Regions from separate parts of the Arthrobacter sp. NPDC080082 genome, predicted to be linked through region 1. Evidence: riboswitches for the same ligand, from Rfam matches in the RefSeq annotation. Region 1 holds a riboswitch; the other holds the start of a gene.
What was found. A riboswitch is a leader RNA that binds a small molecule or an ion and turns the genes downstream of it on or off. The one in region 1 is predicted to bind cyclic di-AMP.

Region 1 (7,192 bases):
ACCTGGCGGCCCAGGAGCCCGGCACCCGGATCCTCTGGGCAATCCGCGGCGCCTCCGCCGCCAAGGTCTACGGCGGCGGAGACGCCGACGGCCTCGCCGCCAGAGGCCTGCTCGGCAGCCGGCTCCGCGGCCTCGTCCAGGACGGGACCGTGCAGCTGCACACGCGGTTCGGCATCGCCGCCGTCTCCCTGAACGGCACCCAGGTCACACTCACGGCCACCGACGGGCGCACGCTCAGCGCCGACGTCGTGGTCCCCGCGACCGGCTTCCGCCCGGACCTGGACGTGCTGCGGGAGCTCCGGTTGGACCTTGACCCGGGCGTGGAGGCGCCGCGGCAGCTCGCGCCGCTGATCGACCCGGAGTTCCACTCCTGCGGCACCGTGGAACCGCACGGGGCGCGGATGCTGGCGCACCCGGAGGAAGACTTCTACATCGTGGGCATGAAGTCCTATGGCCGCGCCCCGACCTTCCTGCTCGCCACCGGCTACGAACAGGTCCGTTCCGTGGCCGCGGCGCTGGCCGGCGACCGGGAGGCGGCGGACACCGTGCACTTGGAGCTGCCGGAGACCGGGGTTTGCTCAACGGACATCGGCAGCAGCTGCGATGCGCCCGCCTTAGCCGATGCGCCCGCCACGGCCGGGACGTCGGCGCCAGCCGGGGCAGGCGGCGGCTGCTGCACTGCACCGGAGCCCGTCCTCCTCGGTTTTCCCACGGGATTGCTGCACGGGCGCGGCGGCGAAGCGGACGCCGGATGAGCGCCGGGGCGGGCCTCCGCATCAGGGATCTCACCGCCGCGGACTGGGCCGCCGTCCGGGCGGTCTGGGCCGAAGGCATCGCCACCGGCCACGCGACCTTTGAGGCGGAGCCGCCGTCCTGGGAGAGCTTCGATAAAGGACGCCGCCCGGACGTCCGCCTGGTGCTGGAGGACGACTTCGCCGTCCTCGGCTGGGCAGCCGTCTCGCCGGTGTCCACCCGCCCCGTCTACCGCGGCGTGGTGGAACACTCCCTCTACCTCGCCGCCGCCGCGCGGGGCCGCGGCCACGGTGCCCGACTCCTCGCGGAGCTCATCGGCCGCTGCCGGGAGGCCGGCATCTGGACCATCCAGTCGACCATCTTCCCGGAGAACACCGCCTCCCTGGCCCTGCACGAACGCCTGGGCTTCACCGTGGTGGGAACCCGGCGCCGGATTGGCCTGATGTCCTATGGGCCGCTCGCCGGGCAGTGGCGGGACACCGTCCTGATGGAGTACCGCAGCCCGGACCACTAGCCGGACACGGGGCCCACGGCCGGTGCGGAAGAATGGGACGGTGAGCGAGGCCGGTGACTTCATAGACGCGACACTGCAGCGTGAGAGTTCCTGGCAACGCGCCGAGGCCGGGCAGGACCGCTTCGGGCCCGGGCTCTCGGTCTACGGCGCCTCCGTTGGCGCCGTCCGGGGCACCGTCCGCGACGCGCTCCGCCGGCACCGGCAACTGGACCGGGACGGTCTCACCGCGCTCAGTTCGGAACTGTGGGCCGTGCCCGTGTTCGAGCGCCGCCTGGCCGCCGTCGTGCTCCTCCAATCTGCCCTGCGGCACCTGGACAACTCGGACCTGACCCGGATCGAAGGCTTCCTCCGCGGCGCGCACCTGCCCGACCTCGCGGACCCGCTGGCGGTGGACGTGGTGGGGCCGCTTATCGCCGGGCTGGGCGGGCAGGCCCGGGCCCGCGCCGAGGCCGTCCTGGACCGGTGGCTGGGCGATCCCGACCCCTGGCTTCGCCGCGCGGCCCTGCTGGCGCCGCTGCGCGAACTCCGGAAGGGCGCGGGGGACTGGGCGCGGTTCCGGCGCCGGGCGGCCCAGGCCCTGGCCAACGGCATGGCGGACGGCGGCCGCGACGGCGGTCCGTCGGCGGAGGAGATGGTGAGGGCCGCCATCGAGCGCGTCGAACGGGAAGCGGGCGGCGAACTCTAGGGATACTCGGTGCGCGGGGCGGCGGGACTCAGGCGGGCCGGCGCTCGACGACGGCGTAGGCCTTGCCGTCCAGGAACTCCCAGTCCGTCACCACCATGAAGCCCAGCGCGTCCACCCTGTCGTTCAGCACGTGCAGGTCGAAGCCGCCGTCGCGCGGCTCGGCATCCCAGGTGGCGACGTGGATCTCCTTCCCCTCGAGAACCAGCAGCTCGGTATTCACGTCGAAGTCTTCCTGCGGCTGATCGCTCAGCTGGCAGATCGCGACACAATGGGGATTCATCGGATCCTCCGCTCGGGACATGGTGGGATCATCGTAGCCCCGCCGGGACGCCTCTGCCGTTACCTTAATGTGACATTCGGGAGGATGGCCGTTACCGTGGAGAGGTGCCCGTTGGTTTCCGAGACGGGCACCCCCGGACCGATTGCCTAACTCTGCCGCGGTCCAGGGCATCCTCGCAACCAGCTGGCAGAGACGGGGAAACCAATCGCGACCTGCCCACGGGCGGGTCTTGGGGTGAAGCCGCGCAGTGTCCGCCCAGACGGACCCGCGGCCGGGTGTCTCCCATCCGAATCCGACAGCTCACCTCGCAGGCTTTGGGAGAGGTACATCATGACTTCACGCTCTACTGACGCGCGCCCCGGCACCACCGCAACTACCGGTCGGGGTGCCGCCTTCGCCGCGGCGACCGGCACCGTGGGCCGGCAGGCCGCCGTCGTCCTCGCAGCCTCCGGCCTGGTCCTGACCAGCGGCATGGCGGCCAACGCCGCCGGCAACGTCCCCGCCGAACGGGAATCCGCACCCGTCTCGCACGCCGACGTCGCCGGCAAGGTTACCGCCCCGGTGACCGCCGACTCCGCCGTGCAGATCAGCTTCGACCGCCCGGCCGTGGCCACCACCCCGGCGCCCGTTGTCGAGGCCCCGGCTCCGGCACCTGCCGCCGCGCCCGCCGCCGTCAAGGCCCCCGTGGCCCAGGTCCCGGCCGCCCCGGTGGCGAAGGTGACCGTCCAGGCCGCCGCACCGGCGCCGGCTCCGGCCGCCGCCCCCGCCGGTGGCGTCAACGCCGCCATGCTTTCTGCAGCGTACAGCCAGATCGGCATCACGCAGGACTGCACCGCCATGGTGGAGAAGGCGCTCGGCGCCGCAGGCATCCCGGTGGGCGACCTCGGCCCGCAGCAGTTCCTCAACTACGGCAAGGTCGTCTCCGACCCGCAGCCGGGCGACATGATCGTCCAGTCCGGCCACGTCGCCATCTACGCCGGCAACGGCCAGGCGATCAGCGGCGGTATGAACGGCTCCAACCAGACGATCGTCCACCCGCTGTCCTGGCTGACCGCCACCGGCGGCGTGACCTTCGTCCGCGCGGGGGCCTAACCCCCGCGTTCAGCAGTAACGTTAAGTAGTACCGGGCCGGCGCCCGGCAGCCCTCACGGCTGCCGGGCGCCGGTTTCGTTGTCTGAGATCGCGTGGTCTGCGCTCTGGTCCGCCGCGTCGGGATTCGCCGCGTACCGCAGCAGTGCCACGCCGTTGCGGAACGTCCGGGTCTCCAGCAGCGTCAGGTCGGTTGGCGCGGCGGCGGCCTTGAACAGCGGCGTTCCGCGGCCCACCAGCACCGGGTGGACGTAGATCCAGTACTCGTCGATCAGCTCGAGCCGGCGGAAGGAATCGGCCAGCTCCGCCCCGCCCAGTGCCAGGTCGCCGCCGGGGGCTGCCTTGAGCGCCCGCACCTGCCCGGCGTCGACGTCGCGCACCACCGTGGTGTTCCAGCCGGCCTCCGGCAGGGTGCGGGAGTAGACGTACTTGGGCATCTCCCGCCAGATGGCGGCGAAGTCCGCGACGGCGGGCGGGCAGTCCGGGTCCTGGTCCGCCGTGGGCCAGAACCCGGCCATCAGCTCGTAGGTGACCCGGCCGTCGAGGAAGGCGCCCATGGTGCGCAACTGGTCGTTGAAGTGCTCGTGCAGTTCGGCATCAACCCGGTGCCAGCTGAGGTCCGCGTGCGGGCCCTCCATGAAGCCGTCGAGGGAGACCTGGAAGGACAGGATGATCTTCCGCAAGGATCCGCCCTATCCGCCGGGCTTCGCGTAGCCCGCGGCGCTGACGAATTCGATCCCCACGAACGGATCCCCGCCCTCGACCCACGCGTCGTGCCCCGGCGGGATGGTGTAGGAGTGGCCGCCTGCGATTTCCGCCCGGTTGCCGTCGGTGGTCTCGACGGTGAGTCTGCCGGAAACACAGAAGCCGACGTGGCTTAGCTGGCACATTTCGGTGTGGACCACCGGTTTGATGCAGTCGGACCAGCGCCAGCCCGGCTGGAACGTGAAACGGCCGATTGTGTAGTCGTCGAGGGTGACGATATCCACCTCGGTCTTGTCCGGGCGGCGTTTTTCGTCCGGCATGTCATGGGACTTCACCTGCAACTGGGAAACAGCGACAGCAGGCATCGCTCTGCCTCTTTCCTTAGGGAATGGTAACTACGGACAAGGCCTACGATCCTCGCTTGCGCAGGGGTTGTCGATACGGTTTTCCTAGAAGCTGGAGGAGCTTCCGGAGCCGGAAAAGCTGCCCCCGCTGACTCCGTACCCCGTGGTGCCGCCCCGGGCCGAATTGATGCTGGTCACCCCGGTGGTGAAGCCGGAGGAGAACGCGGGAACGGAGAAGAAATAGGTGGACGGGTAGACCGTGCCAAGGATGCTGGGCTCGTAGCCGGGCCGCTTCCTGCCGCCCGTGCCGGACCGGGCCTCTTCCATCTCCCGGCGCATCAGCCGCGCCTCCCGTTCGGTGCGGGCGAAACCCTCGATCACGGTCTCCGCGTGCCGGTTCAGCAGTTCGGTCAGTTCCGTGCGGGCGTCCCGGAGCCGGTCCAGCGCATCCTCCGGGCCGAGGGTGCCGCCCGCGAGGTCCGCGGTCCAGCCCTCCATGTCGCCCTGGCTGCGGTCGCGGAAGGACCGCAGCGCGGCGGCGGTCGCCGAGTCGCCCGCGCCGTGGCTCTTGCGGAGGAGGTCCTCGATGCCGGCCAGGTCCCGCCGAAAGGGAGCGAGTTGGCGGTCCCATGCGGTGGGCCAGAGCGGGCTCCGGTTCAGCAGCGCGTTCGCGTCGGAGATGACGTCATCCAGGGCGTCCAGTTCCGCGGCGGCGTCCGCGAACTGCCGGGCCAGCGCCAGGGACGAGCGTTTCCCTTGCTGCCGTCGGGTGAGGGCGTGGACCCGGTTGGAGAGCGCCGTCGCGGCGTCGTACCGGCCGAGGAAACTGCGGTGCTTTTCCAGGACCGTGCCGCCGTAGCGGGAGGCGGCGGGGATGGTGCCGGCATTGAGTTCGGTGACCGGCAGGTCCATGCTCACCCGGGCGTAGGCGGCATCTCCCTTTGCGGTCTCCCGGCGGCACCCCACCCGGGTGCGCCAGCGGACCAGGAGCCAGGCGGCGGCTGCGGCGGCGGCGAGTCCCGCGCCGATCCACAGGGAGATGAGGAACGCGGCGCTGCGGTACCAGGGCTGGTTGATCAGTTCCGCGCCGCGGCGGATGCCGGCGATGGTCCCGTCCGTCCACTGCGCGTCGCGGAGCAGGTCCTTGGACGCGTCCTGGATGTCCGTCCGTGCCCCGGGGGAGACCTTCCGGTCCTCACCCATGTAGGTGCCGACGTGGCGGCCCACCGGGTCGAGCGCGAAAATGAAAAGCCCGTCCGCCCACTTCTGACCGTCGGGGCTGATCCAGTCCGGGTGCTCCGCCCGGGCGTAGCGCAACACCTCCTCATTCAGGTTGTCCGAGGCCGTGCCGTTGTACGTGTAGACCGCGACCTTGGTGGGCTGGTAGAACTCGATCCGCCGGACCGCCGGCAGGAGCGTGGCGAGGTCCAGGACGCCCGCCCGGTCTACGACGACGACGTCTGTGGGCGTGGTGCCGGCGCGGACTAGGTCTGTGCGGACTTCTCCCGTGGGGCCGGCGGCGGTGGTGGTGCCCGTGACGATCGCCGCAGCCGGTGCCGCGACGACTGCTCCGGTCACGGCGGGTCCCTGAACGAGCGCCAAGGCGAGGGCCGCGGCGAGTGCCAGGAACGCGGCAAACCTGGCGGCGGTAAAGGTCCCCATCGGTCCCACCATCTGCAGAAGGCGTGTTGTCCCAGACTCGCGGCGGACCGGCCGGGCTGAAAGGGTCCAAAGACACCATGACCGGTGCGGGTGGTCCTCGCATACTGTCGGCATGAGCCAGCCGAAGCCGGACCGGGTCCTCGTGGGCATCGCCGCGGCCATCGTGCTGCTGATCGTCGCGGCCCTGGGGGCCGTGCTGCTGCGCGGACAGCCGCGTCCGCTGGACCCGGGCACTCCCTCCGGCGTGGTCCAGCAATACAGCAAGGCCGTGGTGGAGGGCGACCTGACGGCGGCGCAGGGCTACTTGACCGGGAACGCCAAGTCCCGGTGCACGGGCTACTTCGGGACGGTTCAGGCGGCCCGGGTGGTGCTGGTGGGCTCCACGGAACGGGGGCCTACCGCCACCGTGCGGGTCTCCATCGTCCACCCCGCCGGGGAAGGCCCCTTCGGTCCCTCCGAATTCACCGAGGACGGGGTATTCGTGCTGGTGCGCTCCGGCACTGGCTGGTTCATCGACGACCTTCCTTACAGCCTGCAGGCCTGCACCGGCGGGACACCGGTCAAATGACCACAACGCCGGTCCGGCTTCCCGCCGGAAGTACCGCCCAGGCCAAGGTCCGCCGGCTGGTGGTGTACGTCCTGCTGGCGGCCCTGGTGGTGATCGCCGCCAACGGGGCCGCCGGCCTGCTGGAACGCGCACTGACCGCCGGGCAGCTCCTGGCCGGTGAAGGGATCGCCGGGCTGGCGCTGTCCCTGGCGTTCGCACTCGTGGGCGGGCCGCTGGCTGCGTTGCTCTGGTGGCTGGTGTGGCGCCGCCTGGGTGCGGAGACCGAACGTGCGGCGCCGTCGTGGGGTCTCTATGTCAGCGCCCTCTATACGCTGTCGCTGCTGATCTCCACCACCTCCCTCCTGGCCGCGGCGTCGTCGCTGGTCACGGAGCCCCAGCCGCAGTGGCGTCCGCCGCTCGCGGTGGGGGTCACCTGGTTCCTGGTGTGGGTGTGGCACCGGTGGATGTGGCGGCACCCGGCCAAGGGGCCCCTGGCGCTCGCGCAGGTACCGGGGGTCATCGGAACGACGGCGGGGCTGGCGATCGGGGCGGGCGCGGCGGTGGCGGCCCTCTCCGGGCTGTTCGACGTCGCCCTGCGCGGCTCGATGGAACT
Region 2 (7,192 bases), on a different contig from region 1:
ACTACCCAGTAGCCGGGCCGCGAAGAGAAAGGACATGCACGTGGCGTGGACCCCTGACCGGAGGTCATTCCTGGCGGCCGCTGCCGCCCTTTCCCTCGGGGCCCTGGCGGCGCTGCCTCAGGACAGCCGCCCGAAGGATCTCCGCGAGCCCGACGCAACCCCGGCCGACGGGCCGCTGGTGGAGACGGCCGGCGCCGACGCGCAGCCTGCCCCGGTCCCGGCCACGGCCCAGCCCCAGGGTGCCCCGTCCCGCGACCAGGTCATTGGGGCCTTCTCCCATCGCACCCCCGGCTACTGGGGGCTCGCCGCCCCGGGCGTGCTCTCGCGCCTGCCCGCGCCCGCCGGCGTCGCCCTGACCTTTGACTTCTGCGGCGGTACCGGCGGCAACGCCGCGGACACCGGCGTCCTCATCGAACTCCGCCGCCACGGGGTTCCGGCAACGCTGTTCCTCAACCACCGCTGGATCGCCGCCAACGCCGCCCTGGCCGCTGAACTCGCCGCGGATCCCCTCTTCGAGCTCGCCAACCATGGCACCTCACACCGGCCACTGTCCGTGTCCGGCAAGAGCGCCTACAACATTCCGGGCACCCGCAACCCGGGCGAGGTCTACGACGAGATCATGACCAACGACGCCCGCATCGCGGAGCTCACCGGAAAGCGCCCGCTCTTCTTCCGGCCGGGGACCGCCTATCTGGACGATGTCTCCGCCCAGATCGTGCACGCCCTCGGGGTCACACCCGTCGGCTTCTCCGTCAACGGCGACGCCGGTGCGACGCTCCCCGCCCCGGCCGTGGCCAAGGAAATCTCCGGCGCACACGCCGGGGACATCGTCATTTCCCACGGCAACCACCCCGCCGGCGGGACCGCGGCCGGCCTGGCCCGCGCCCTCGATGCGATGAAGCAGCGCGGCGAGGCCTTCGTCCACCTCCCCCGGCCCGCAGCCGCCTGAGGCTCCCACACCCGCAGCCCTATCGCCCACAGCGCAACCCTGTTGTTTCCGCATATCGGGACGTATCGTTAAGTATCGTTAGCGAACCCCTGGAGGAGAGCATCATGCGTAACTCATACCCGATGGGCGGTTTCGGCGCCCCCAGCTTTGATGGCATGTGGCAGGCCGTCGAGGACCTGCGTTCACGCTTCGAAAAGCGCACCGGCAGCCGCGCCGGCCGCGGCGAGGTCCGCTCGGCCGTACTGGCGCTCCTGGCGGAGCGGCCCATGCACGGCTACCAGATCATCCGCGAGATCGAGGAGCGCAGCAGCGGCAGCTGGAAGCCGAGCGCCGGCTCCGTCTACCCGACCCTGCAGCTGCTGGCCGACGAGGGCCTGATCCGCGCCGAGGAGTCCAACGGGCGGAAGATCTATTCCCTGACGGACGCCGGCCGCGAAGAGGTCTCCGGCGGCACCTCCGCTCCCTGGGAGTCCGCCGACGCGGACCAGGCCCCCGGTTTCGGGGCACTGCCGAAGGCCGGCATCGAGCTGGCCCAGGCCGCATCCCAGGTGGGCCGCACCGGCACGCCGGAGCAGGTCAAGCAGGCCGTGGCCGTGCTGGACGAGGCGCGCCGCCGGCTGTACTCGATCCTGGCCCAGGACTGACGCGGGTGGCGGAGGCTGGCCGGGCCCGGGCGGACCCGGCGGCCGGGACAGGGAGCACCCGCGCCCGCTACCGGAGGATCCTGCGCTTCGCGGCCTGGCACCTCGCCGTGACCTGGTGGCACGAGCTGCTGCTCCCCCGCCTGGGCCTGCGACGGATCACCGAGCGCAGCCGGACCCGACGGATGATCCGCTTCGCCCGGCGCTTCCGCGCCCTGGCCGTGGAGCTGGGCGGCCTGATGATCAAAGTGGGCCAGTTCCTCTCCTCGCGCCTGGACGTCCTCCCGCCGGAGATCACCAGGGAACTCGAGGACCTCCAGGACGAGGTTCCCCCGGTCGCGTTCCCGGCCATCCGGGACCTGGCCGAGGCAGAACTGGGCACACCGCTGGAGAACATCTTCGCCGTCATCGAGGAGACGCCCATCGCCGCGGCGTCCCTCGGGCAGGCGCACCGCGCGACGCTGCTGCCCGCGGCGGCGGAGGATGCCGGCATGAGCGGCGTCGTGGTGAAGGTTCAGCGCCCCGGGATCGAGGCGATCGTCGACGTCGACCTGGCCGCCCTGCGCCGGGTGGGCGGCTGGCTGAGCCACTTCCGGCTGGTCTCGGACCGGGCGGACATGCCCTCCCTGGTGGAGGAGTTCGCCCAGACCAGCCTCGAGGAGGTCGACTACCTGCAGGAGGCGGCCAACTCCGAGCGGTTCGACGCCGACTTCGCCGGCGACGAGCGGGTGGCGGTCCCCCGCGTCGCCTGGGAACGGACCACCCGCCGGGTCCTGACCCTGGAAGACGTCACCGCCATCAAGATCACGGACACGGACGGCCTCCGCGCCACGGGGATAGACCCCGTGGAGGTGGCTCCGCTCTTCGCATCGGTGATGTTCGACCAGCTCTTCACCACCGGGTTCTTCCATGCCGACCCGCACCCGGGGAACATCTTCGTCACCCCGGCCCCCGGCGCCGGAGGGCTGCCCTGGCGGCTGACGTTCATCGATTTCGGCATGATGGGCGAGGTGCCCCCGGGCACCCGGAGCGGGCTGCGGAAGCTGCTCATCGCGGCGGCCGCGCGCGACGGCGGAGGCCTGGTCTCTGCGATCGGCGAGATCGGGGTGCTGCTGCCCACGGCGGATACCGCCGAACTGGAGCGGGCCATGTCCCGGCTGTTCACCCGCTTCGGCGGCATGGGCTTCGCCGAACTGCGCGAGGTGGACCCGCGGGAGTTCCTGGCCTTCGCCAACGAGTTCGGCGAACTGGTCCGCTCGCTGCCGTTTCAGGTCCCGGAGAATTTCCTGCTCATCATCCGGGCGATGTCGCTCACCTCCGGGGTGTGCAGTTCCCTCGACCCGCGCTTCAACCTCTGGGACTCGGTGGAGCCGTACGCGGCACGGCTGCTGCGCGAGGAGCGCGGAAACCTCCTGCAGGACGCCGGCCGCCAGGTCTTCGACGCCGCGGCGGTGGCCTTCCGCCTGCCGCAGCGCCTCGACCGGCTGGCGGCGCGCGCCGAGGAGGGTTCCCTGACCGTGGGCAACCCCCGGCTGGAGCGCCAGGTGGCCCGGCTGGACCGCACCGTGCGCCGCGCGGTGTCCGCCCTCCTCTTCGCCGCCCTGCTGATTGCCGGCGCCATCCTCCGGCACGACGACCCGGTGCTCGGAACGGCACTCCTGGCCGTCTCCGTGCTCCCGCTGCTGCATTCCGCCTGGCCGGGACGCCGCGGACCCTGACCGCCGCTTTGTTCCCTAAGCCCGCCGCTGACGCGGCCCGGCTGCATCTCAAGCCGCCACGCGGAGGCCGGTGACTGCCGTTACTTAATTGTGATTAACCGGCTCGATGCCGTACGGTCGACGGGTGGACCGTCAACGTTGGTCCCAATTCCGTGCGTCGCTGAGCTCTGCCGCGCCCGGGATCCGCTAGATATAAGGCAGAGGCGGGGGACCCAAGTGTCCCGGGTATGGCGTTGGCCTGCCCTCGGGGTGAAGCCGTGGTGTCCCACGGCCGGATGACCTCATCCGAACCCGACAGCTAACTCCGCAGGCGTTGAGAGGTAAACCTTCCATGTCTGCACCCCAGGATCAGACGTGCGCCCCCGCGCGCCGTCGTGACCAGTCCGCTCCCTCCCCCCTTCGACGCACCGCCCTTCGGCTGAAGTCCCCCCGCGTCCTGTCCCTCGCCGCCGCGGCGGCCGTCGCCGTCGTCGGCCTCGGTTCACTCGGCCAGGCCACCCTGAACAGCCTGACCCAGGCGCAGGCGTCGGAGGTCTCCCAGGCCGCCCCCGCCTCCGCCCCGGCCTCGCCGTCGGCAACACCGGCCGCACCGGCCAGCACGGCGGCCGCCGCCCCGGCAACCACCGCGGCCCCCGCACCGGTGCAGGCCGCTCCCCCGGCAGCCGCCCCCGCGCCCGCCGCGGTGCAGGCCGCCCCGGCACCCGCCCTCGCCGTAGCCTCCACCGGCGGCCCCGCTCCCCTGGGTGTCCCCGGCAACTGGTCCCTGGCCTTCAACGACGACTTCAACGGCGCCGGCCTGGATACCAACAAGTGGGCCGCCTGCTGGTTCGCGCCCGGCTGCGGAACTATGAACAAGGTCAGCACCAGCCCCGCCAACGTCTCGGTCAGCAACGGCAACCTGGTCCTGAACCTGGCGTCGGCCACTTCCGGTGCGCTGGTCTCCTCCAACCCCCGCGGCGGCGCCGGCACCGGCTACCAGTTCACCACCGGCTACGTCGAGGCCCGGATCAAGTTCCCCGGCAACGCCAACGGCCTCTACAACTGGCCGGCATTCTGGTCCACCGGCCAGTCCTGGCCCGCCACCGGCGAGAACGACATCGCCGAGGTCCTCAAGGCCAAGATGACGGTCAACTACCACTCCACCAGCGGCGCCCAGAACCAGGGCGGCGTGGGGGGCAACTGGGCCAACGAGTACCACACCTTCGGCCTGCACCGGATGGCCAGCTCCTCGGACGTCTACTTCGACGGCGTCAAGGTCAAGTCCTACCCGACCAACGACGGCAACGCCCCGCAGTACCTGGTCCTGAACGTCGGTGCCTCCTCGACCAACCCGGCCTACGGCCCGGCGTCGCAGGTCCTGGTGGATTACGTCCGCGCCTGGCAGTAGCCCGGACGTACACTGGCTCCCATAACGCCGCGTAAACCACGGAGGAGCCACCATGTGCCGACTGTTCGGGCTCCACGCCGGCGCCCGAACGGTCCGCGCCACGTTTTGGCTGCTCGACGCGCCGGACAGCCTGTCCGTCCAGAGCCGGCGCGAGCCGGACGGGGCGGGCATCGGCACCTTCGACGAGTTCGGACAGCCGCACGTGGCGAAACAGCCGCTCGCGGCGTGGGAGGACCACGCCTTCGCCCGGGAGGCCAGGACGCTGCGGAGCACCACGTTCCTCGCGCATGTCCGCTACGCCAGCACCGGCGCCCACACCGTGGCCAACACCCACCCGTTCGAGCAGGACGGGCGGCTGTTCGCGCACAACGGCGCCTTCGGTGACCTGGACCGGCTGGACGCACGGCTCGCGGAGTTCGGTGTCGCCGACCTGGTCCGGGGGCAGACGGACAGCGAACGCCTCTTCGCCCTGATCACCGCCGAAACCCGGCGGGCGGACGGCGACGTCGGCGCCGGGATCACCCACGCCGTGGCCTGGGCCGCCGCCGAACTGCCGGTGCTCAGCCTGAACCTGATCGTCACCACGGCCACGGAGCTGTGGGCGCTGCGCTACCCGGAAACCCATGAGCTGCACCTGCTGGAGCGCGATCCCGGGCGGATCCACGGCCCGGCCGCGCCGCTGGAGGCGCGCAGCCACCGCATCCACGCCCACAGCGAGGACCTCGCCGCCGGGCCGCAGGTGCTGATCGCCACCGAGCCGATGGACCACGACCCCGGCTGGCGTGCGCTGGCCCCCGGGGAAATGCTGCGGGTGGGCCCGGACCTGGCAGTCACGTCCACGTTTCCGTTCCCGGACGGGCCCCGGCACCGGCTCGACCTCTCGGATCTCAGCCCCGAGGCCGCCGCCTCGCAGCGTCCCTAGCCAGCCCCGTCCCTAGACTGCCCCGTCCCTAACAAGCCCCGTCCCTCACAAGCCCCGTCCCTAACAAGCAAAGCGCCTAGCTGCGTTCCGCCACCGCGGAATCCGCGGCGTCACCGGCGTGGGCCTGTTCGGCGGGTTTCCGGCCCGTGGCGGGCATCGCGACGACGGCGATCACCGTCAGCACCGCGCCCACCAGCACCGCCAGGAACACCGCGCCGGAGGCCGTGACGACGGTCCCGGGGTTGGTGTCCCCGCCCGGGGTCCCGGCGTAGATTGCGTTGGCGACGGCGCCGAAGACCGCCACGCCGATCGAGCTGCCGATCGATCGGGCGAACAGGTTGGTGCCGGTCACCACGCCGCGTTCGTTCCACTCCACGCTGGACTGGGCGGCGATCAGCGTGGGCGTGGCGACAAGCCCCAGGCCCAGCCCCACGATGAAGCAGCTGGCCGCGACCAGGAGCACACTCGGCGAGGAGGCGGTCAACGCCAGCACCGCGGTCCCCACCACGGTGATGCTGATGCCGATCAGCGCGGTGGTCCGGAAACCCAGGCGCAGATAGAAGCGGCCGGACTGGGAGGCGCTGATCGGCCAGCCGATGGTCAGTGCCGCCAGGGCGAGCCCGGCCAGGATCGGGGACGTGGCGATGGACCCCTCGAGGAAGGTCGGCACGTAGGAGGTCAGGCCCAGCATGACGGCGCCGACGCCGAAGGAGACCAGCGCCGTCGTCGCCAGCAGCCGGCGGGAGACCACCCACGGCGGCAGGACGGGCTCGGCCGCGCGGCGTTCCACCAGCACGAAGACGGCCAGCAGCACCGCGCCTCCCGCGAAGACGCCGATGCTGGGGGCGGAGTTCCAGGCCCAGGCCTGGCCGCCCTCGAGGGCGCCGAGGATCAGCAGGGTCAGCGCCGCAGTGAGCAGCGCGGAGCCGAGGTAGTCCACGGTGTGGCCCTGGCGTTTGACGTCCTCCCGGAAGGAGCGCAGCAGCATCCAGCCGGCCAGCAGGCAGAGCGGGATGTTGACCAGGAAGATGCCCCGCCAGATGCCGAGGGTGGAGAACACGCCGCCCAGGGTGGGGCCGACGACGGAGGAGATGGCCCAGACGCTGGCGAGGTAGCCCTGCACCTTGGCCCGTTCGGTCAGGGTGTAGATATCCCCGGCTATGGTGATGGCCATCGGCTGGACCGCACCGGCGCCGAGGCCCTGCAGCACCCGGAAGGCGATCAGCGCCGGCATGCTCCAGGCGATGCCGCAGAGGATGGATCCGAGCAGGAACAGGCCGATGCCGATCAGGATGATGGGTTTGCGGCCGACCACGTCGGAGAGTTTCGCGTAGACGGGCACGGACACGGCCTGCGCCAGCAGGTAGGCGGAGAACAGCCAGGGGAAGGACGAGAAGCCGCCCACGTCGCGCACGATCGAGGGCACCGCGGTGGCCACGATCGTTGAATCGATCGCCACCAGGCCGGTCGAGAGCATCAGGGCAATGAGGATCGGTCCCCGGGTGGAGCGGAAGCCGACTCCGTCGCTTGTTGTCGTCACTGGTTTCGTTCCCGTCGTCGTCCACGCCGTACGGC

Region 2: linked by a shared signal. The riboswitch ahead of AB0O44_RS11870 (glycoside hydrolase family 16 protein) and the one ahead of AB0O44_RS05790 (NlpC/P60 family protein) in region 1 are both predicted to bind cyclic di-AMP.

What each region holds. Positions count from the first base shown of each region.
Region 1 is NZ_JBFBKQ010000002.1:304,199-311,390, forward strand. Features, by position in the region: gene AB0O44_RS05770 (FAD-dependent oxidoreductase) at 1-755, shown strand, start outside; gene AB0O44_RS05775 (N-acetyltransferase family protein) at 752-1,267, shown strand; gene AB0O44_RS05780 (DNA alkylation repair protein) at 1,308-1,952, shown strand; gene AB0O44_RS05785 (hypothetical protein) at 1,981-2,232, opposite strand; cyclic di-AMP (ydaO/yuaA leader) riboswitch at 2,366-2,560, shown strand; gene AB0O44_RS05790 (NlpC/P60 family protein) at 2,563-3,324, shown strand; gene AB0O44_RS05795 (dihydrofolate reductase family protein) at 3,378-4,004, opposite strand; gene AB0O44_RS05800 (cupin domain-containing protein) at 4,014-4,391, opposite strand; gene AB0O44_RS05805 (DUF5129 domain-containing protein) at 4,476-6,032, opposite strand; gene AB0O44_RS05810 (hypothetical protein) at 6,145-6,600, shown strand; gene AB0O44_RS05815 (DUF5671 domain-containing protein) at 6,597-7,192, shown strand, end outside.
Region 2 is NZ_JBFBKQ010000005.1:169,251-176,442, forward strand. Features, by position in the region: gene AB0O44_RS11855 (polysaccharide deacetylase family protein) at 41-949, shown strand; gene AB0O44_RS11860 (PadR family transcriptional regulator) at 1,054-1,593, shown strand; gene AB0O44_RS11865 (AarF/UbiB family protein) at 1,599-3,308, shown strand; cyclic di-AMP (ydaO/yuaA leader) riboswitch at 3,483-3,633, shown strand; gene AB0O44_RS11870 (glycoside hydrolase family 16 protein) at 3,640-4,695, shown strand; gene AB0O44_RS11875 (class II glutamine amidotransferase) at 4,748-5,617, shown strand; gene AB0O44_RS11880 (MFS transporter) at 5,694-7,094, opposite strand.